3 regions of the Mesorhizobium sp. WSM4832 genome follow, and region 1 is predicted to be linked to each of the others. Evidence: predicted binding sites of a transcription regulator. Region 1 holds the regulator's gene; each other region holds the start of a gene.
The links. The regulator HrcA, encoded in region 1, represses chaperone genes, less so after heat shock. The targets are predictions, from matches to a motif close to GTTAGCACTCNCNNNNNGNGAGTGCTAAC.

Region 2: the regulator HrcA is predicted to act here: its motif matches at 2,953-2,981, upstream of groES (co-chaperone GroES).
Region 3: the regulator HrcA is predicted to act here: its motif matches at 3,323-3,351, upstream of groES (co-chaperone GroES).

The regions. Positions count from the first base shown of each region.
Region 1 is NZ_JBVVQH010000006.1:290,756-297,555, reverse strand. It holds gene AC0L2L_RS11665 (LysE family translocator) at 1-539, opposite strand, end outside; gene AC0L2L_RS11660 (PQQ-dependent sugar dehydrogenase) at 896-2,236, opposite strand; gene AC0L2L_RS11655 (hypothetical protein) at 2,359-2,556, opposite strand; gene hrcA (heat-inducible transcriptional repressor HrcA) at 2,579-3,661, opposite strand; gene rph (ribonuclease PH) at 3,857-4,573, shown strand; gene AC0L2L_RS11640 (VOC family protein) at 4,759-5,169, shown strand; gene rdgB (RdgB/HAM1 family non-canonical purine NTP pyrophosphatase) at 5,169-5,831, shown strand; gene hemW (radical SAM family heme chaperone HemW) at 5,828-6,800, shown strand, end outside.
Region 2 is NZ_JBVVQH010000014.1:97,715-104,514, forward strand. It holds gene AC0L2L_RS20190 (hypothetical protein) at 24-389, opposite strand; gene AC0L2L_RS20195 (hypothetical protein) at 515-736, opposite strand; gene groL (chaperonin GroEL) at 801-2,432, opposite strand; gene groES (co-chaperone GroES) at 2,493-2,807, opposite strand; gene AC0L2L_RS20210 (hypothetical protein) at 3,135-3,611, shown strand; gene AC0L2L_RS20215 (coiled-coil domain-containing protein) at 3,673-5,106, shown strand; gene AC0L2L_RS20220 (hypothetical protein) at 5,146-6,039, opposite strand; gene AC0L2L_RS20225 (acyl-CoA synthetase) at 6,180-6,800, opposite strand, start outside.
Region 3 is NZ_JBVVQH010000015.1:186-6,985, forward strand. It holds gene groL (chaperonin GroEL) at 1,177-2,805, opposite strand; gene groES (co-chaperone GroES) at 2,862-3,176, opposite strand; gene AC0L2L_RS20715 (hypothetical protein) at 3,502-3,849, shown strand; gene AC0L2L_RS20720 (usg protein) at 3,857-4,135, shown strand; gene AC0L2L_RS20725 (hypothetical protein) at 4,158-4,382, shown strand; gene AC0L2L_RS20730 (LysE family translocator) at 4,706-5,314, shown strand; gene AC0L2L_RS20735 (hypothetical protein) at 5,843-6,160, shown strand; gene AC0L2L_RS20740 (hypothetical protein) at 6,241-6,489, shown strand; gene AC0L2L_RS20745 (alpha/beta fold hydrolase) at 6,570-6,800, shown strand, end outside.

The DNA of each region.
Region 1 (6,800 bases):
GGCGATTTCAGGAACCAGCGCGCCTTGGCGGCTAAAGCCAGATAAGGCACCAGCACCACGAACAGCACCACCACGGTAAGCGCCACGAGGATGGCGTAGTCGGCAAGCGTGATCGTCTTCAGGTCGACAATGGTCGGCGTGATGGCGAGATAGAAGATCATCGTCTTCGGGTTGCCCAACGTCACCGTCAGCCCGGCGATGAAGCTCGACACCAGCCCGCCCTTGGCGTTGCGCGCCTCGATGTTCTCAGGCGTGATGCCGCCGGTCCAGAAGCGCCAGGCAAGGAAGGCGAGATAGGCGACGCCGGCCCATTTGATGGCCAGGAAAACCATGCCGAAGGTCTGGGCGACGAAGGCGAGCCCGAGCACCACGGCGGTGAGATAAGTGAGATCGCCGAGCATCAAGCCGAACGACATGGCGAGCGACGAGCGAAAGCCGGAACCGAGCGCGCGGGCGACAAGCGCCGTGACGCCCGGACCAGGAATGGCGGCGGCGACGCCGAGCGCGGCGCTGTAGGCAAGGAATCCGGTGAGTGTCATGGTTCAGGCCTGGCGTATGATTCCCCGAAGGGATCGATGAGGAGCGGGGCTTTTATCATGATGCCGGATCGACGGGAATTCCCTCACAGCGGGATTCGTTGCGCCAGCTCGGCCGGCATTTTGGCCGGTCGCGACGACGACCCAGGATTGGCCGAAACGGCCCAACCTCGTCATTCTATGGCGGAGCAAGGAGCGAAGCGACGCGCGCAGACCATAGAATCCATGCCGTGACGTCAAGGCGTTGCAACTGTGCAGAATTCTGCTCCGCTGCGCCCTCGATCAGGTCACGGAATGGATCCTCGGGTCTGCGCTCCGCTTCGCGTCGCTCCGCCCGTGGATGACGAGGTCACGAACAGCTACCCACCGTGCGTAATGCGCCAGACGGTGCCGTTGCCGTCCTCGGTGAGGATCAGCGCGCCATCCCTGGCCACCGCCACCCCGACCGGCCGGCCCCAGACTGCGTCGTCGGCAATGACGAAGCCGGTGGCGAAATCCTCATATTCGCCTGTCGGCTTGCCGTCCTTGAACTTCAGCCGCACCACCTTGTAGCCGGTGCGCATATCGCGGTTCCAGGAGCCGTGGAGGGTGACGAAGGCGTCGCCCTTGTAGTCAGCAGGGAAATTGGCGCCGTCGTAGAAGGCGATGTTGAGCGGCGCCGAATGGGCCTGCATCAGCACGTCGGGCATCGTGACCTTGCCGGCGAGATCGGGCCGCGCGCGCTTGTGGCGCGGGTCCTCATTGTCGCCGATATAATACCAGGGCCAGCCGTAGAAGGCGCCTTCCTTCACCGCGGTGGCGTATTCGAAGGGGGTGTTGTCGCCAAGCTCGTCGCGCTCGTTGACGACGCACCAGAGCGCGCCGGTCGCAGGCTGCACGGTCATGCCGGAGCAGTTGCGCAGGCCGGTGGCGACCATCCTGCGGTTGTTGCCGTCGGGATCGAAGGCGAGCACGTCGGCGCGGCCTTGTTCCGCGCCCCAGGCCTCGCCCAGCGGCTGCGACTTCGCCCACTCCTCCACACCGCCTTTCGGCCTGGCGCCCATATCCTCGGCGATGTTGGAGCCGGAGCCGACCGACAGATAGAGCGTCTTGCCGTCGGGCGAGAAGGCGATGTCGCGCGTCCAGTGGTGGCTGGCGGGGACTTTGGCCACGATTGTTTCCGGCTTGCCGGACGCTTCCAGGTCGCCGTCGCGATACGGGAAGCGGACGACGCTGTTGCTGTTGGCGACATAGACCCATTGCGGCTTGTTGCCCGGCGGATAGAAGGCGATGCCGTAAGGCCGGGTCAGGCCCTTGGCGAAGATCGACGTCTCGGCGGGCTTCGCGCTGCCTTCGGCAAGGCGGTAGACGCGGACCTGGCTCGCCAGGCTGTCGGCGACGAAGAGGTCGCCGTTCGGCGCCACGCGCACGACGCGGGGACTGTCGATGCCCGACGCGATCAGCTCGGCGGAGAAGCCGGGCGGCAGGATCGGTTTCGCATCCTCGGGGCGCTCGGCGACGTCGCCGCCGTTCGAAGCGGACTCCGTCACATAGGGTTTCGGCAAATCCTGCGGCTTCAGCAGCCTGCGCACGCCCGGACGGTCGGCCTTCCAGTCGCCGAACGCTTTCTCGCCGCCGAGCAGGGGTTGACCGGCCTGCTGCGCAAAGGCGCCGCCGGCAAGAACCAGCGCGAGGCCCGCAAGGCCGGCGATCCGCATCATGGCTGTTCTCCGTCGTCCGTCAACGCGCCTCAATCGATCGAGCGCTTGCTAACAGCAAATATTGGCCAAGCGATCTAAAAGAGAAGCAAGCGCACGCGGATTTGACGGCGGATCACCGAGGCTCAGGCCTCTTCGATATCCAGATCGTCGTCGAGGCGCTTTTCCAACTCGACGAGGTCTGCCGGCAAGGGCAGGCCCATGGCGCGCAGCTCCCTCAGCTTCTCGCGCAGCTGTTCCTGGATCTCATGATCATCCTCGGGCTGGTTCACCATTTCCTCGAGCAGCAGACTGATCTGGGCCTTCAGCGATTCTAGCGCCATTTTCTTACCCCCTTGAGGAACTCTAGCGGAGCATGCGCGAAATGAGCTGCGCCGTATAGTCGACCATCGGTACGATACGCGCGTAGTTCAGCCGCGTCGGTCCGATGACCCCCAGCGCGCCGATGACGCGGGCATCCTTGTCGCGATAGGGCGCGACGACCAGCGACGAGCCGGACAGCGAAAACAGCTTGTTTTCCGAGCCGATGAAGATGCGCACGCCCGGCCCTTCCTCGGCGAGGTCGAGAAGTTGCAGCAGCCCGTCCTGCGTTTCCAGGTCCTCGAACAGATGGCGCAGCAATTCCAGATCGGCCTGGGCGGTGACGTTTTCCAGCAGGTTGGCGCGGCCGCGCACGATGAGACGCGCCGGCAGGCCGCTTTCGGCGCCCGCCCAGACCGCGAGACCTTTCTCGACCAGGTCCTGCGACAGCGTATCGAGCGCCGCCTTGGTCTCGTCCTTGACGCGCGAGATCTCGATCCGCGCCTCGGCCAGCGTGCGGCCGCGAATATGGGCGTTGAGGAAGTTCGAGGCCTCGTGCAGTTGCGAGACGGTGATGCCGGCGGGCAGGTCGACGACGCGGTTTTCGACATCGCCGTTCTGCGACACCAGCACGGCAAGCGCCTTGGTGGGCTCGAGCTGGATGAATTCGATGTGCTTCAGCGCCACCTCGTTCTTGGAGGCGAGCACGAGGCCGGCGCCGCGCGACATGCCGGACAGCATCTGGCTGGCTTCGGTCAGCATATGCTCCAGCGTCGCGCCCGGACCCGAAGCGCGCACCTGCGCTTCGATGACACGGCGCTCCTCGTCGGACAGGTCGCCCAGCTCCATGAAGGCATCGACGAAGAAGCGCAGGCCCGTCTGGGTCGGCAGCCGCCCGGCGGAAATATGCGGCGCGTAGATGAGGCCGAGATGCTCAAGGTCGCTCATCACGTTGCGGATGGTGGCGGGCGACAGCGACGACGGCAGGATGCGCGACAGGCTGCGCGAGCCGACCGGCTCGCCGTCGCGCAGATAGGAATCGACAATCCGCCGGAAAATATCGCGCGAGCGCATGTCGAGTGACTGAAGTACCGGCGACTGCGACGTCGGATCGACTGGTTTGTTCATTCCGGCGAAAAACCTCCTACCGAAAGATATAGACTTAAGCCATGCTGGCGCAACCCAGTGCCGCGCTTGCGGTCACAGTGCCGCGCTTGCGGTCACCCGGCCGTTTTTTCTTGCGCCGCCCTTTTCCTTTGCGACTTGGGCTGCATGCGTCTACAAGCCGGCCACGATTCCGGAACCGAGAAGAAAGCAGGCCGAATGCGCCCCTCCAAACGCCAAGCCGACGAAATGCGCGCCATCTCCTTCGAGCGTGGCGTCTCCAAGCATGCCGAGGGTTCGTGCCTGGTGAAATTCGGCGATACGCATGTCCTGTGCACGGCGAGCCTGGAGGAAAAGGTGCCGGCCTGGATGCGCAATTCCGGCAAGGGCTGGGTGACGGCCGAATACGGCATGCTGCCGCGCTCGACCGGCGAGCGCATGCGGCGCGAGGCCTCCGCCGGCAAGCAGGGCGGCCGCACGCTGGAGATCCAGCGGCTGATCGGCAGGAGCTTGCGCGCCGTGGTCGACCTGCAGGCGCTGGGCGAACAGCAGATCACCGTCGACTGTGACGTCATCCAGGCCGACGGCGGCACCCGCACCGCCTCGATCACCGGCGGCTGGGTGGCGCTCTACGATTGCCTGCGCTGGATGGAAGCGCGCCAGATGGTCAGCGTCGCCAAGGTGCTGAAGGACCATGTCGCGGCGATCTCCTGCGGCATCCATGACGGCCAGCCGGTCATCGATCTCGACTACCTCGAGGATTCCTCAGCCGGCACCGACGCCAATTTCGTCATGACCGGCAAGGGCGGCATCGTCGAGATCCAGGGCACCGCCGAGGGCGAGCCGTTTTCCGAGGAGCAGTTCGCGGCGCTGATGGGGCTGGCCAAGAAGGGTATTTCGCGGCTGGTGAGCCTGCAGCAGATGGCGGTGGCGTAGGGGTTTCCAATGCCGAGCCTAGGCCCCCCTCTCTGGCCTGCCGGCCATCTCCCCCTCAAGGGGGGAGATTGGGTGTCAAGACGGCTTTCGCCAATCACCAATGTTACAGGAGAGGCGCCGGCGCAGCCGCAGCTAATCTCCCCCCTTGAGGGGGAGATGCCCGGCAGGGCAGAGAGGGGGGCCTCGTGATACCCTCGGCAATCCTCGAATCCGCCCTCTACGTCACTGACTTGCAGGAAGCCGAAGCCTTCTACCGCGATATCCTCGGCCTTACCGTCCTCGGCAAGGTCGAAGGCCGCCACGTCTTCTTCCGCTGCGGCGACGGCGTGCTGCTTCTTTTCAACGCCGAGGCGACGAAAATCCCACCCGCGCCGGACGCCAGGCTGAAGGTGCCGCCGCATGGCACGGCCGGCGAAGGCCATCTCTGCTTTGCCGCAAGCGCCGACGAGATCGCCAAATGGCGCGGGCATCTGGCGGCAAGGAACATTGCCATCGAAAGCGATTTCGAATGGCCTCAAGGCGGACACTCGATCTATATCCGCGACCCGTCGGGCAATTCGATCGAGTTCGCCGAGCCAAGGATCTGGGGTTTCTGATGCATTCGCTCAACGGAAAGAAGATCGTCGTCGCCAGCCACAATCAAGGCAAGCTGCGCGAATTCGCCGACCTGATGGCGCCGTTCGGCTTCGAGGCGAAGTCGGCCAAGGAATACGGCCTGCCGGAGCCGGACGAGACCGGCACCACCTTCGAGGAGAATGCCTATATCAAGGCCTATGCGGCGGCCAAGGCCACCGGCCTGCCGGCGCTGTCGGACGATTCCGGCCTCTGCGTCGACGCGCTCGACGGCGCGCCGGGGGTCTACACCGCCAACTGGGCCGAGAAACCGGACGGCAGCAGGGATTTCGGCATGGCTATGCAGAAGACCGAAACGGCGCTGCAGGAAGCCGGCGCGACCGAGCCGGCGCAGCGCACCGGCCGCTTCGTCGCCGTCATCTGCCTGGCATTTCCGGACGGCGAGGCCGAATATTACCGCGGCGAGGCGGAAGGCACGCTGGTGTGGCCGCCGCGCGGCACGCTCGGCTTCGGCTACGATCCGGTGTTTTTGCCCAATGGCTTCGACAAGACCTTTGGCGAGATGAACGCGGAAGAAAAGCATGGCTGGAAGCCCGGCCAGGCAACCGCGCTTTCGCACCGCGCCCGCGCCTTCCAGAGATTCGCGCAAGCCCGGTTGGATTTGGCGCGATCGGGATCCGCATGAACCCGGTGACCATGCCGCTCGACCGCAGCCCCGGCTTCGGTGTCTATATCCACTGGCCGTTCTGCGCGGCCAAGTGCCCTTATTGCGACTTCAACAGCCACGTCCGCCACCAGCCGGTCGACCAGGAGCGTTTCGCCCGCGCCTTTGAGGCCGAGCTCAAGACCATGCGCGCCCGCACCGGGCCGCGCGAGGTGACCAGCATCTTCCTCGGCGGCGGCACGCCGTCGCTGATGAAGCCGGAAACGGTGGCGACCGTGCTGGAGGCTGTGGCCAGGAACTGGACGGTTCCGGCAGGCATCGAGGTGACGCTGGAAGCCAACCCGTCCTCGGTCGAGGCCGAGCGGTTCCGGGGCTATCGCGCCGCCGGCGTCAACCGCGTCTCGCTCGGCGTGCAGGCGCTGAACGACAAGGATTTGCGCTTCCTCGGCCGGCTGCACAATGTCGAGGAGGCGCTGCACGCCATCGGCCTCGCGCGCCAGATCTTTCCGCGGCTGTCCTTCGACCTGATCTACGCCCGGCCCGGCCAGACGCCGGAGGCGTGGGGAGCGGAACTGGAACAGGCGATCGGTTATGCCGTCGACCATCTTTCGCTCTACCAGCTCACCATCGAGGAGGGCACGCCCTTCCACGCGCTCTACGCGGCGCGCAAGTTCACGCTGCCCGACAACGACCACGCCGCCGACCTTTACGCGCTGACGCAGGAGGTGACGGCAGCGCATGGGCTGCCGGCCTATGAGATTTCCAACCACGCCCAGCCGGGCACCGAGAGCCGGCACAATTTGACCTACTGGCGTTATGGCGAATATGTCGGCGTCGGGCCGGGCGCGCATGGCCGTTTCGTCGAGAATGGCCGCCGCACGGTGACCATCGCGGAGAGGATGCCTGAGACCTGGGCCAATCTGGTCGAGGCCAAAGGGCACGGCATCACCGGCGGCGAGATTTTGACGCGCTCCGAGGAAGCCGATGAAT
Region 2 (6,800 bases), on a different contig from region 1:
CGACGAGAATGGTGACAGGCTCTTCAAAGCGGTCGGGTCGCATGGTCCGAAGCTCCTTTCGATTGCGGCGCCATAGGACCGCGGCGAAGACCCTCGGCGAGGGGGTGGCGACACGGATAGGGCAACTGCAAGACGACGCCGCGCGGCTCCGGAAGCTTGATCTCAGGCGCCGAGGCTTGAACCGCTTCGATCGAGTTAGCCTGCGCCATGGATTTGGGCTGGTTCAGTCCCGGCGGCGGCAGCGCCTTGTGGGCCTTGACCAGAGCCTCCAGCCAGGCGGCGACCACAAGCGGCGCCCGCGCGCGACCGTCAAGCCAGCGCGCCACCTCGCTTAGGGGATGATCCAGCTCCTCAGCCAGGTCGGCGGCTTGCCATCTCAGCAACCTCATGCATTCACGCAAACGTCCTGCAAACACGGTCGTCCCCTTTTGGCACGCCGCACCAGTTGCCGTTCCACCGATGCGGCGTAGTTGGCTCGATGACCCAGCCTGCTCAGGCGGGGCCAGCCTCCCGTTCAGCCCTTGGCCGGCGTCGCCGCTGCCGAGACCTGCTGCGCCGCCAGGAACATCAGCGTCGAGGCGGCGGTACGGCGGCTCCAACCGGCGGCTTCGGCCGCGTCCAGCAAACCCGCAAGCATCGGCTGCAAAGCGTTGCGGCACTCCGCCTCATAAGCGAGGAACTCGCTTGGCGCATGTGTCGGCGCCGGGACTGGACCGGTACCGCTCGTCACATCCATGATAACCTCCCATCTGTCGTAGAGCGCCCGCTCCGTTGCCGGGAGCGGGCCGCTGGTCAGGGTCTTAGAAGTCCATGCCGGCGCCGCCGGCGGGCATGGCGGGTGCAGCTTCCTTCTTCGGCTTCTCCGCCACCATCGCCTCGGTGGTGACGAGCAGGCCGGCGATCGAGGCGGCGTCCTGCAGCGCGGTGCGCACCACCTTGGCGGGGTCGATGACGCCTTGGCTGTAAAGATCGCCATATTCGCCGGTCTGGGCATTCCAGCCATAGGCGAAGTCGGTCTTCTCGCGCAGCTTGCCGACGATGATCGAGCCCTCCGCCCCGCTGTTTTCGGCGATCTGGCGTGCCGGAGCCTCGATGGCGTGCCGCACGATGTCGACGCCGTATCTCTGGTCGGGGTTGTCGACGGCCACCGCGTCGAGCGCCTTGGCGGTCCTGAGAAGCGCCACGCCGCCGCCCGGAAGAATGCCTTCCTCGACCGCTGCGCGCGTCGCATGCATGGCATCGTCGACGCGGTCTTTGCGCTCCTTGACCTCGACCTCTGTCGAGCCGCCGACGCGGATCACGGCGACGCCGCCGGCGAGCTTGGCCAGACGTTCCTGCAACTTCTCGCGGTCGTAGTCCGAGGTGGTCTCCTCGATCTGCGCCTTGATCTGCGTGACGCGACCCTGGATATCCTCCTTCTTGCCGGCGCCGTCGACGATGGTGGTGTTCTCCTTCTCGATCACCACCTTCTTGGCGCGGCCGAGCATCTCCAGCGTGACATTCTCAAGTTTGATGCCGAGATCCTCGCTGATAGCGGTACCGCCGGTGAGGATTGCGATGTCTTCCAGCATGGCCTTGCGGCGGTCGCCGAAGCCCGGCGCCTTGACGGCCGCAACCTTCAAGCCGCCGCGCAGCTTGTTGACGACCAGCGTCGCCAGCGCCTCGCCCTCGACATCCTCGGCGATGATCAGCAGCGGCTTGCCGGACTGCACCACGGTCTCCAGCACCGGCAGCAGAGACTGCAGGTTGGACAGCTTCTTCTCATGGATCAGCACATAGGGCTCTTCGAGCTCCACGCGCATCTTGTCCTGGTTGGTGATGAAATACGGGCTGAGATAGCCGCGGTCGAACTGCATGCCTTCGACGACTTCCAGCTCGGTCTCGGCGGTCTTGGCTTCCTCGACGGTGATGACGCCCTCGTTGCCGACCTTCTGCATCGCTTCGGCAAGGAAGCGGCCGATTTCGGCGTCGCCATTGGCCGAGATGGTGCCGACCTGGGCGATCTCGTCATTCCTGGTCACCTTGCGAGCGTTGTTCTTTAGCTCCTGGACAATAGTCTCGACGGCTTTGTCGATGCCGCGCTTCAGGTCCATCGGGTTCATGCCGGCGGCAACCGCCTTCGCTCCCTCCCTGACGATCGTCTGGGCGAGAAGGGTCGCGGTCGTGGTGCCGTCGCCGGCGATGTCGCTGGTCTTCGAAGCGACTTCGCGGACCATCTGCGCGCCCATGTTCTCGAACTTGTCCTCGAGCTCGATCTCCTTGGCGACGGTGACGCCGTCCTTGGTGATGCGCGGGGCGCCGAACGACTTGTCGATGACGACGTTGCGGCCCTTGGGGCCGAGCGTCACCTTCACCGCGTCGGCGAGGATGTTGACGCCGCGCAGCATGCGCTCGCGGGCGTCGGAATGGAATCTCACTTCCTTGGCAGCCATTGGATCACTCCTTCACTAGGCAGCTTTCATTGACTGGATCGAGTTGCGGCCGAGCCGGGTTCAGGCCGCCTTTTCCAACGCGGATGTCTGCTCGATCACACCCATCACGTCGCTTTCCTTCATGATGAGCAGGTCTTCGCCGTTGAGCTTGATCTCGGTGCCCGACCACTTGCCGAACAAGATCCGGTCGCCGACTTTGACGTCAAGGGGGATGAGCTTGCCGCTCTCGTCGCGGGCACCCGGACCGACGGCGATGACTTCGCCTTCCTGTGGTTTTTCCTTGGCCGTGTCGGGAATGATGATGCCGCCGGCCGTCTTCTCCTCGGCCTCGGTGCGGCGGACGAGCAGACGGTCGTGCAATGGACGGAACGTCATATCGTTCTCCTTCTGGACAAACAGATTGTGAGAGGTTCCTCCGCTCCGAACCGGGAAGGATCGGAGCGGAGCCCGCGATCCTTTCGGCATCGCGCATGTGGATTTGGTTTTGTCCATTCGGGTTTCAAGAGGTCGCTGAAAATTTTTTGGCACTCGCCGCGGCCGAGTGCTAGTCGCCTGAAAACATAGGCCTAATTGGAACGCCGGCTGTGCCTTACACTTGAATTTTTCAACGGCAGAACAAAAATGATTTGAACCCTCGCTACCGAGCGACGGCGTTGAACCCGGAACCGCCAAAGGGAGTTTTTTGGAAGACGGAGGACCAAGGTGGGCAGACAGGATCCCTCGCCGATCGCCGCTTCTCTCGACCCCGAAACATCCGGCCTTGCTCTGGACCCGCTGCTGCCGACGGCAAGGCATTTCAGGCATCCCGACGAGGTCTTGAATGACGACACCCGCGACCTTCAGGAAAAGCGGGTGATCCTCTCGTCCTGGGCCTCGGATGCCTGCGCCGTTGAATCCGTCCCGGCGCTGCGCCAGCCGCCGGGAAGCGACCAGCCCGTCTCTTTCGACCAGATCATGGATGCGCTACGCCGGCTCGATGCCGCTGCCGCGCCATCGAAGTGCAAGGGGGCATCGTCGGCACATCTTAGGTCGCCCGGGTGCATGACATCGCACGTCAAGGAGAAGCACTTGCTACGCCTGGCGCAGATGCCGCTGGCGGAACCTCGCGCAAGCGTCTGGAAATCCATGATAACCTTAATTTCTTCCTCCTTTTGGATAGGCTTCCCGCGCGGAAGGTAAAGAGCTACATTAGTCATTCGTTAAGTAATACGGCGGGTGTGAGCGTAAGAGGTATGCCGTTATGAATTTCAAGTCTCTGATCAAGCGGGCCGAAGACGTCGACAAGGAGTTTCAGGAGTTCCAATCGGATCTCGCCGAGGCATTTGACGAGTGTCTTGCTGATGAGGAACAGACCGCCTCACAGGGTGATACCGACTCCGGCGAGGAACCGGCGGCAAGCGGCGAGGATCCGCCGGATCCCGTCCAGCCTGAACCAATGGCCTGGCGACTGTCAGCTCACACCCAGACGCGGCTGGCCGCGCTTGAAGCCGTGGCCGGCCTCTTCCGTGACGGGCAGGGGCATATTGAGGAAATCGGGGCTAAGCTGGCTGAAATCGCCACAGCGCATCAGACGACGCGCGAAGTTCTGAATGTCCTGCATCGCGACGTGTTGCGCGCCAACGAGCTGGAGCTGGCGAATGCCGCTCTGACCGCGGAGCACAAGACCCTCTCGGATCAGCTGCTCGATTCCCTCAGGAAGCAGCGTGAACGCGAAGGCGCTGCCGAGGTTTGGCAGCAGCGCGAGGCGAGCCTTGTTCAGGACCGGGAGTCGCTGCGCGATGCGCTTGCCGCGGTGCGGCTCGAACTTGTCGAAATGGGCAATGAAAGCGCCCGGCGCGAGGCGGAGTTCGGCGAGGTCGCCCAGGCTCTGGCCGCCAAGACCGTCGAGGCCGACAGGCGCGCCAGTGAAAACAAGCTGCTGCGCGAAAAGCAGGTGGGTCTTTCGATCGATCTGGAACAGGCGCTGAAGCGCGAGGAGGAGGCCCGGCACAATTTGGACGAGTTCGCCGCGACCCATGCCAGCGAAACCGCGCATGTCGCCGAATTGCTTGCGCAGCTCGGCAGGCACGAGAAGGAAGAAACCCGGCTGCAGAAGTCGCTGGAGGCAACCCAGGCCAAGCTTGCGGAATTGACCGAGGCAGCCAGCATCGCCGAAAGCGACGGCGCGGCCGAGCTGGCGCGCAGCAACGCGGAGCTGCGCGGTCTGCGTTCCGAGATCCAGGAACTGCAGGCGCGCCTGGAGCAGGCCTCGCATGACAAGAGCGAGGCCGCGACCGAGATGACAAGGCTCAGTACGCAGTTGAACGACGCGTTGATCGAGCGGCAGATCGCCGAGGAAAGGCTGGCCGTGCTGAAGAACGAGAGCGAAATCGACAAGAAGAGCCTTTCCGCGGTCAGCACGAATCTTTCGCAGCTTTCCATGCAGCAGGCATCCGACCAGATCCAGCTCGATATCCAGAAACAGGAATGCGAGGATCTGCGCGCCGAGATTGTGGCGCTCAATGCCCGCATCAAGGAACTGTTGCCTTACGAGCGGCTGCACAGGGTAACCGATGCACGGTTGCGCAAGGACCTCGTTCCCGCAACCAACGGACATGCTGCCAATGGGCTTGCGGTGGAGCCGGCGCGGCCCACGGCGCGCCGTCAACGCAACATGCGCGCCACGGGGAACTGACGCCCGAGTTTCAGGCGAGTCGCCGAACGTCCGGCCGGGCTACTTGCCCGCCATGCCGTCGGCAAGGTCTTGCGCCTGCTTGAGCAGCGCCGGGAAGGAAGGGTCGCCGGGCAGGCGCTGGGCCACGCAGGCGCGGTAATCGGCGTCGCCCTTTTCCCACGCGGCGTTGGCGGGATCGGAAGCCTGCGGGTTGTCCTGGTCCGAGCCCTGATCGGCCTGCTGCGCCTTCTGTGCGGCAGCGTCGGCGGCTGCCCAGAGCGAATCGCACGCCGCGATCTTCGGTACGGCGGGCGAGGCGGGCGCCTCGGCAACCAGCACCCGGTCGCCTTTGACGACCGCCACGACGACATGCTGGTCGTAGATTGGTCCGACATCCTGCGTCCAGCCGCCCAGCCGGGCCACCACCGCGTCGGCGCCGTCGGGCTTCTTCAGCGAAAAGTCGAGCGTGCCGGAGAATGCGGCGTCGCTGCCTATGGCCTGGGTGTAGAAGCTATCCAGCTTCAACGCCCCGCCGATGTCGGTGGGCAGCTTGAAATCCGCTTCCGTCTCGGCGGATTTCGACTTGAGCCAGCGCTCTGTGAGGCCGCGCGTCGAGGCGACGATGCTCGGACCGTCTTCGCTCTGGGCATATCGCAGCCCGTCGAGCATGCCGAAGCCGATATCGGCAGCGTTGAGGCTTTGAAGGTTGATCGTGCCGGTGGTGGGAAAATCCTTGACCGAAAGCGGGCCCAGAATAGTGGCAAGCCGCTGCTGGAGATCTGCGAGCGCCTTCTCGTTCTGGGCATCGATGGTTTCGATTGCCGCGTTGGCGCTTTCCTGCGCGGTGATATCGGTAATCGCCTTGTCGCGCGCCGCGATATAATCGTCCTCCGGCGAGGCGGCGAGTGCCGTGCTGCCCGCCAATGCAATGAGAAGCGTCAAGACCAACCGCATGCTGCAACCCCCGTTCCGCCCAAAACTGTATGGGTGTCTTGCAGGCAAGATTGGGCCAAAAAAAGACTGAGGGCGCCGGCGGAGACGCTGCTAAACAACCCCACAAGGGGGAGATTAGCAGTTCCCGCGTCGCGCCCAATTCACCCCTCTCGCTTCTCCACCTCGGCCTTGCGCAACAGAAATCGCTGGATCTTGCCGCTCGGCGTCTTCGGCAGTTCACTGACGAACTCGACCTCGCGCGGATAGGAATGCGCCGACAGCCGCCTCTTCACATGCTGGGCGAGTTCCTCGGCGAGCGCCTCGCTGCCCTTGAAGGCGGGCGCCAGCACCACGAAGGCCTTGACGATCTCGGTGCGCTGCGGATCGGGCACGCCGACCACCGCGGCCTCGGTGACCGCCGGGTGCTCGATCAGCGCGCTTTCGACATCGAACGGGCCGATGCGGTAGCCGGACGAGGTGATGACATCGTCGGCCCGGCCGATGAAGGAGACCGAGCCGTCCGGCTCGTATTCCACCGTGTCGCCGGTGCGGTAGTAGCCGCCCGCGATCGCCGGCGTCTCCGCCTCGTGGTAGCCGCCGAACCAGCGCAGCGGCGATCTGGCGATATCGACCGCGAGCACGCCGGGCTGGTTGGGGCCGAGCTCGCGGCCCGCCTCGTCCAGCACCACCATGCGGTAGCCCGGCATGGCGAAACCGGCCGAGCCTGCGCGCACCGTGTGCGCCAGCCCGTGATGGTTGTTCACCATCATGCCGTTCTCGGT
Region 3 (6,800 bases), on a different contig from region 1:
CAGGCGGCAGCTCCTTCCATCGGAGCGCTCCTTCTTCGCGGGAACCTTGTCCCGATCGCCCTCGCAGTAACATTGGTCGGGCTCCTTCTGTTCGATAGGCCATACAAGAACGTGTCGCTGGACGGACCACCCGCTAAAAGCCACGTCCCTACGGACCAACCGCCGTGCATCTTCTGTCGATGATCTTGCACGAATGGAACGAGACGAAGAACCGCGCCCTGCTGCGCCGGGTCTTCGAGGGTTGCCAAGAGGCGGCGCGGCCGTCAAAGCGAGCTTCTCGTCAATGAGGAAAAACCCGGACCGGCGCCGACCGCTCCTCAGCATGCCGATCGAGACGGAAGGACGAAACCACCCCGGTCGAATATTCGGCGGGGCTTCAGGATGCCGGATTTAAGCACCTCGAGACGGTCCGATTCGACGCACCCGCCGTGAACGGCGCCGTGATCGGCCGCAAGCCGTGAAGCACAAAGCGCACTGGATTAAACGCCGTTCCGGCGGCGGCGTGGTTAAGGAGATTGCAGCCTATACAAACGGCTTCGGAGGGATCCCGGCAGCGAAGGCTGAGACAACCACGGGGCCCGGCGACTTAGCGTTTTCCGCGAAATTCGGGGGGCTCAAATCAGGCGGCGGCAGTCCTTTGTGCGCCTTTACCAGGGCTTCGAACCAGGCGGCGACGGGTAGTGGCACCGGCGCGCGTCCTTCAAGCCAGCGTACCACGTCGTTGCGCGGGCAGTCGAGCTCCTGCGCCACGTCGGCGGCCTCCCACCTCAAGATCCTCAGGTATTCTCGCAGCCGTCCTGCAATCATGGTTGATCCTGTTCCCCGCGAAACATTGAGACTGTCTCGGTGCAATCGAATGGACCCCGCCAGCGGAGGTGAGGTCCGATTCGGTCAGCTGGCGCCGACGTTTCCGCGGAAATCTGCTGTGCTGCAAGGAACATCAGTGTCGAGGCGACGGTCCGCCGGTTCCATCCGGCCGATTCGGCCGTGTCAAGCAAGCCGGTCAGCAGCGGCTTCAACGCGCTTCGGCATTCGGCTTCATAGGCGAGGAATTCGCTCGCCGAATGTGTCGGCGCCGGAATCGATCCGTTGCCATTCATTACGTTCATGCAGGCCTCCCATTGCTCCTGGTGAAGCGCCCGCTCCCTAGTAAGGAGCGGGCTTTTCGTCAGCGTCTTAAAAGTCCATGCCGGCGCCGGCTGGCATCGCCGGGCCGGCTTCTTTCTTCGGCTTCTCGGCCACCATCGCTTCGGTGGTGACGAGTAGGCCGGCGACGGAAGCGGCGTCCTGCAGCGCAGTGCGCACGACCTTGGCCGGGTCGATCACGCCCTGGCTGTAGAGATCGCCATAATCGCCGGTCTGGGCGTTCCAGCCATAGGCGAAGTCGGTCTTCTCGCGCAGCTTGCCGACGATGATCGAGCCCTCCGCCCCGCTGTTTTCGGCGATCTGGCGGGCCGGCGCCTCGATCGCGCGCCGCACGATATCGACGCCGTATCGCTGGTCGGGGTTGTCGACTGCGACCGCGTCAAGCGCGCGTGCGGCCCTGAGCAGGGCAACGCCGCCGCCGGGCAGGATGCCTTCCTCGACCGCGGCGCGCGTGGCGTGCAGAGCATCATCGACGCGGTCCTTCTTCTCCTTGACCTCGACTTCCGTCGCACCGCCGACGCGGATCACCGCGACGCCGCCGGCGAGCTTGGCCAGGCGCTCCTGCAACTTCTCGCGGTCGTAGTCCGAGGTGGTCTCCTCGATCTGGGCCTTGATCTGCGTGATGCGGCCATGGATCTCCTCCTTCTTGCCGGCGCCGTCGACGATGGTGGTGTTCTCTTTCTCGATCGCCACTTTCTTGGCGCGGCCGAGCATCTCCAGCGTGACATTCTCCAGTTTGATGCCGAGATCCTCGCTGATGGCCGTGCCGCCGGTGAGGATGGCGATATCCTCCAGCATCGCCTTGCGGCGGTCGCCGAAGCCTGGAGCCTTGACGGCAGCGACCTTTAGGCCGCCGCGCAGCTTGTTGACGACTAGCGTGGCCAGAGCCTCGCCCTCGACATCCTCGGCGATGATCAGCAGCGGCTTGCCGGACTGCACGACGGCCTCGAGCACGGGGAGCAGCGCCTGCAGATTGCCGAGCTTCTTCTCGTGGATCAGCACATAGGGCTCGTCGAGCTCGACGCGCATCTTGTCCTGGTTGGTGACGAAATAGGGCGAGAGATAGCCACGGTCGAACTGCATGCCTTCGACGACTTCCAGCTCGGTCTCGGCGGTCTTGGCCTCCTCGACGGTGATGACGCCCTCGTTGCCGACCTTTTCCATGGCGTCGGCCAGGAAGCGGCCGATCTCGGCATCACCATTGGCCGAAATGGTGCCGACCTGGGCGATTTCATCGTTTTTAGTGATCTTGCGGGCGTTGGACTTGAGTTCGGCGACGACGGCATCCACCGCCTTGTCGATGCCGCGCTTCAAATCCATCGGATTCATGCCCGACGCAACCGCCTTCGCGCCCTCGCGAACGATCGCCTGCGCAAGCACGGTCGCGGTGGTCGTGCCATCGCCGGCCAGGTCGTTGGTCTTCGAGGCGACCTCGCGGACCATCTGCGCGCCCATGTTCTCGAACTTGTCCTCAAGCTCGATTTCCTTGGCGACGGTGACGCCGTCCTTGGTGATGCGCGGGGCGCCGAACGACTTGTCGATGACGACGTTGCGGCCCTTGGGGCCAAGCGTCACCTTCACCGCGTCGGCGAGGATGTTGACGCCGCGCAGCATGCGCTCACGGGCGTCGGAATGGAATCTCACTTCCTTGGCAGCCATTGGATCACTCCTTCTTAGGCAGCTTTCATTGACTGAATTGGGTTGATTGGTCCTGGTCAGGCGGCTTTCTTCAGCGTTGCAGTTTGCTCGATCACGCCCATCACGTCGCTTTCCTTCATGATGAGCAGATCCTCGCCATTAAGCTTGATCTCGGTGCCGGACCACTTGCCGAACAGGATCCGATCGCCGGCCTTCACGTCGAGGGGCACGAGCTTGCCGCTCTCGTCGCGGGCGCCAGGACCGATCGCAATGACTTCGCCTTCCTGTGGTTTTTCCTTGGCTGTATCGGGGATGATGATGCCGCCAGCCGTCTTCTCTTCGGCTTCGATACGGCGGACGAGCACGCGATCATGCAATGGACGGAACGTCATATCGTTCTCCTTCTGGACAAACAGATTGTGAGGGTCCTCCGCTCCGGACCGGCAGACCGGAGCGGGGCTCGCGCGACCCTTTCGGCATCGCGCGCATGTCGAGCTAATTTTGTCTTCTTCTACTTTCAAGAGGGTGTGGCAAAATTTTTAGCACTCTCGGTCATTGAGTGCTAGCGCACTGAAAACATGCGGTAAATTGGATCGCTCCGATAAGAAGGGGCTTGAATTCGCGATTGAGCTAAACAAGATTACCGGTACCCGGCAGCGCCGGGACCGCTGAGGAATTGGAACCCGAAACAGGAGTTTTTAGAGACGGAGGACAGAAATGGACCGACAGATGCTTTCGCCGATCATTCCTTCCCTAGCTCCCGAAATATCAGACCTTTCGCTCGACCGGCTGCTGTCACCGGCCAGCCATTTTCAGCACCCGAAGGATGTGCTGGAGGACGGCTCGCTCGACACATGCGAAAAGCGGGCGATCCTTTCGTTCTGGGCATCAGACGCCTGCGCCGTGGAATCGGTGCCGGCGCTGCGCCAGCCGCCCGGCGCTGGACGGCCGGTATCCTTCGACGAGATCATAGACGCGCTGCGCCGGCTCGATGCTGCTGCCCCGCCGCCTGCCGGCCGCGCCGATCACGGCCATCGGCAGATGGTCGACCGGCTGAGCGCGTGAGGCAGAGATGGCGACCGCAATTAGCAGGGAATTCCGCTTGCAGATGGATGGCTATGGCCTGACCACCGCCGAGATCCATTACCATCTGCCCGACCATCCCAGTCTGCTTCAACTCTATGTCTGGCAGGACTACGACCTTGCTCCGGGTTTTCCGGAGCTGAGGGATTTCCTGGTTTTTTGGGAGCGCGAGCTGGCGGGCGCCTTGCACTCGGTGCGTGTCGCCCATCATCGGCTCATCAGGCCTTCGGAATGGCGGGCCGTCGACGGGATCATAGCGATCCATTGAAAATCGGGTCCCCAAGGCGGTCGTGTTTGCGGCCGCCTTCAATTCATCATTTGCCCGCGTGCATGCAAAAGAAGAGGGTGAGTTTTCAGGCGGCTTCGGGCCTATCGGTCACAACGTCAAGGCGTTCAGTCCGTGCAGCTCCAAAATCGCCGAAGACTTCATCGCCAACCTTGCACAGTCACCCGACACATCGTGCGCCGGGCGTGCTGCAGCTATCCGTTTTCTTCCGAAACAGGAGACACCTTAAGCGTTCTGATCAGTATGCACGCTCTGTTCGCTCGGTTTTCAGGGGACCTCAAGTCGTAATTGTGATGACACGACGGAGGGTTTGCCCCGCTCAATGCTATGATCCAAGACGCCGTCTGTAGCGCCTCCGAAGAGGCTTGTGAGGCGGTGATCAAACTCTTGGTATGGCCAGCATATCAGACAGTTGCGAATGACGACTTCTGCGACGTTGGCGTGCCAGTTAGGTCGACTCGTTGATCGCTGCAGGCGGTGCGCTAAATTCCAATCAGTGGGTGTCGGCCAGGGGAGGTATACGTCATCGATCCCGTTCACTGGATAGCGTTCGTGGGAACGGTCATCCTGATGCAGATGCCGCCCGGGCCAGATAGCATGCTCGTAATGGCGCGCGGCATCGGGCAAGGCAGCTCGGTCGCTCTGCTCACGGTGCTGGGTATGACCGTTGGAGCGGGTATGGTGCAACTGCCTCTTATCGCGCTCGGCGTTACAACCCTCATAAAAGCGTCGCCGATTGCATTCGCTGCGCTTAAATGGATGGGAGCGGCCTATCTTGTCTGGATGGGCGCACGGCTGATCTTCTCGGCGAGCGACGCTTCCGTCGAGCAAAACAAACGTCCCATCAGACCACTTGCTGCGGCAATCGACGGCATGATCGCCAATCTGATCAATCCATGGCCGATCGCCTTCATGGTCGCTTTCCTCCCGCAGTTCGTCGACCCGCACGGGAGCTCGGTAGCGCTGCAGCTTTTGATGCTCGGAACAACTCAGAAGGCAACTGGCGTACTGGTGTTGAGCGCCTATGCCTTGGCCTCTGGGAGCGTCGGGACCTGGATTATGGCAAGGCCCAGAGCAAGGCTTTGGCAGCAGCGGATCGCCGGCGTCTTCATCGTGGGGCTTGGGCTGAGAATGATGGTCGGCGGCGGCGCAACCCGCTAGAAGCATCCAAAGATCAATCAGCGTGATGTCGCGTTCGCGCGGCTGAGCAGTGCCGCTCCCTAAACCTAAATTTCATTAGAGCGGGGTCCCGCACCCGAATGTACCCATCGAGTCGAGGCAGGCAGTCATTCATAACAATGAAGGGCAGGCGGATCTCCCAATAGGCCCGAGCCTGAGGGGAATTTCTCCGAAGCATCCATGAAGCCGATCGAGATGTAGAATTCGTTTGGCAAACTTTCATCGTGGAAGCCGATCGATGTTCCGCATTCGGCGCAGAAGAAACGGATCACGCCCGTGATCTTCGAAAATGTTTTTTGGCCTCGCGTCTAGCCACCGAAACGCATCGGGGAGCGGCCGGCACGCTGCTGCCCAAGATATTGATGGTAGCATTAATTCTCATTCCAACAGGTGAATGGGGATGGCTGGCCGCTGACCGAACGGCGGCATCCCGAGGCGCGCTTCAACTCCTGTAGTCACATCGGAACCTCGGCGCCATGGCCCGGTTAACTTGCTGCGAGGAGGTGCTCCATGAATGCGACGAAAGAATTCCTGCGCAGCTGGCTGGAAGAGAATGTCGGCAACTTGCCGGCCGACACCGAGGTCAGCGTTCCGATGCTGGCCCAGCAGTTCGAGCAGGATGCCGATGCCGCCGGCTACGGGCGCGAAGTGCGGGAGCAGGAGCTCGGCAACATTGACGACGCCATCCAGCGCGCCCTCGATAGAACCGGCGACGGAAACGAGGAGGCGGATCTCGGCGAGGAGAATTCACTGGCACCAGTCATCGATGCACTGGAAGCAGCCGAGCCTGGACATGAGACTTCGGAGGATGCCGAGGGCCCGCAGTAATGATCTGCGTGCATGCCGGAACAAACACCGATGCCAAAGGTTTGGCGGACAGATAATCGGTCGAAACAGAGAACGTATCGATGACGAAGTCTAATGAGAAAGCGAACCCTGCCAGATCGGGATCTAGCAGCAGTCAGCCCGTCCGGCAAACGGCGACGGACGAACGTTTGCCGCAAGAAGATCCCGTGGAGGGATCTCGCAAGACGGTGGATCATGAACTCGATCGACAAAAGCAGCCGGCTGACACCGAGAACGCGAAATCTGGACGCCAGGCGCTACGCAATCAGGTCGAGGAAGAGACCGAACTGCCCCAGAAAGGATCGGCCTGAACCGGCCCATCAGTGACGCCGCGCCCCCGAGGATCGTTAAGCCCTGCTGGTGGCCTCCCCGCCCTCGAATCCTTGCAATCGTGACCGCAAAGCCCAAACAGAAAGCCGTCCTGTTGCTTGCGGCGGCAACGGTTGGCTTGGCCCTGTACAACAACCTGCTTGCGAGACGGGCATTGGCTGGACGCCCGCTCGGGCGCTTCATCCACCTCCGCAGAACGAAGCTGCATTTCTTGGAGGCAGGCCATGGGCAAACGCTGCTGCTGTTGCATGGCAATGGCGCTTCGGCGGAAGACTTCACGACAAGCGGCATC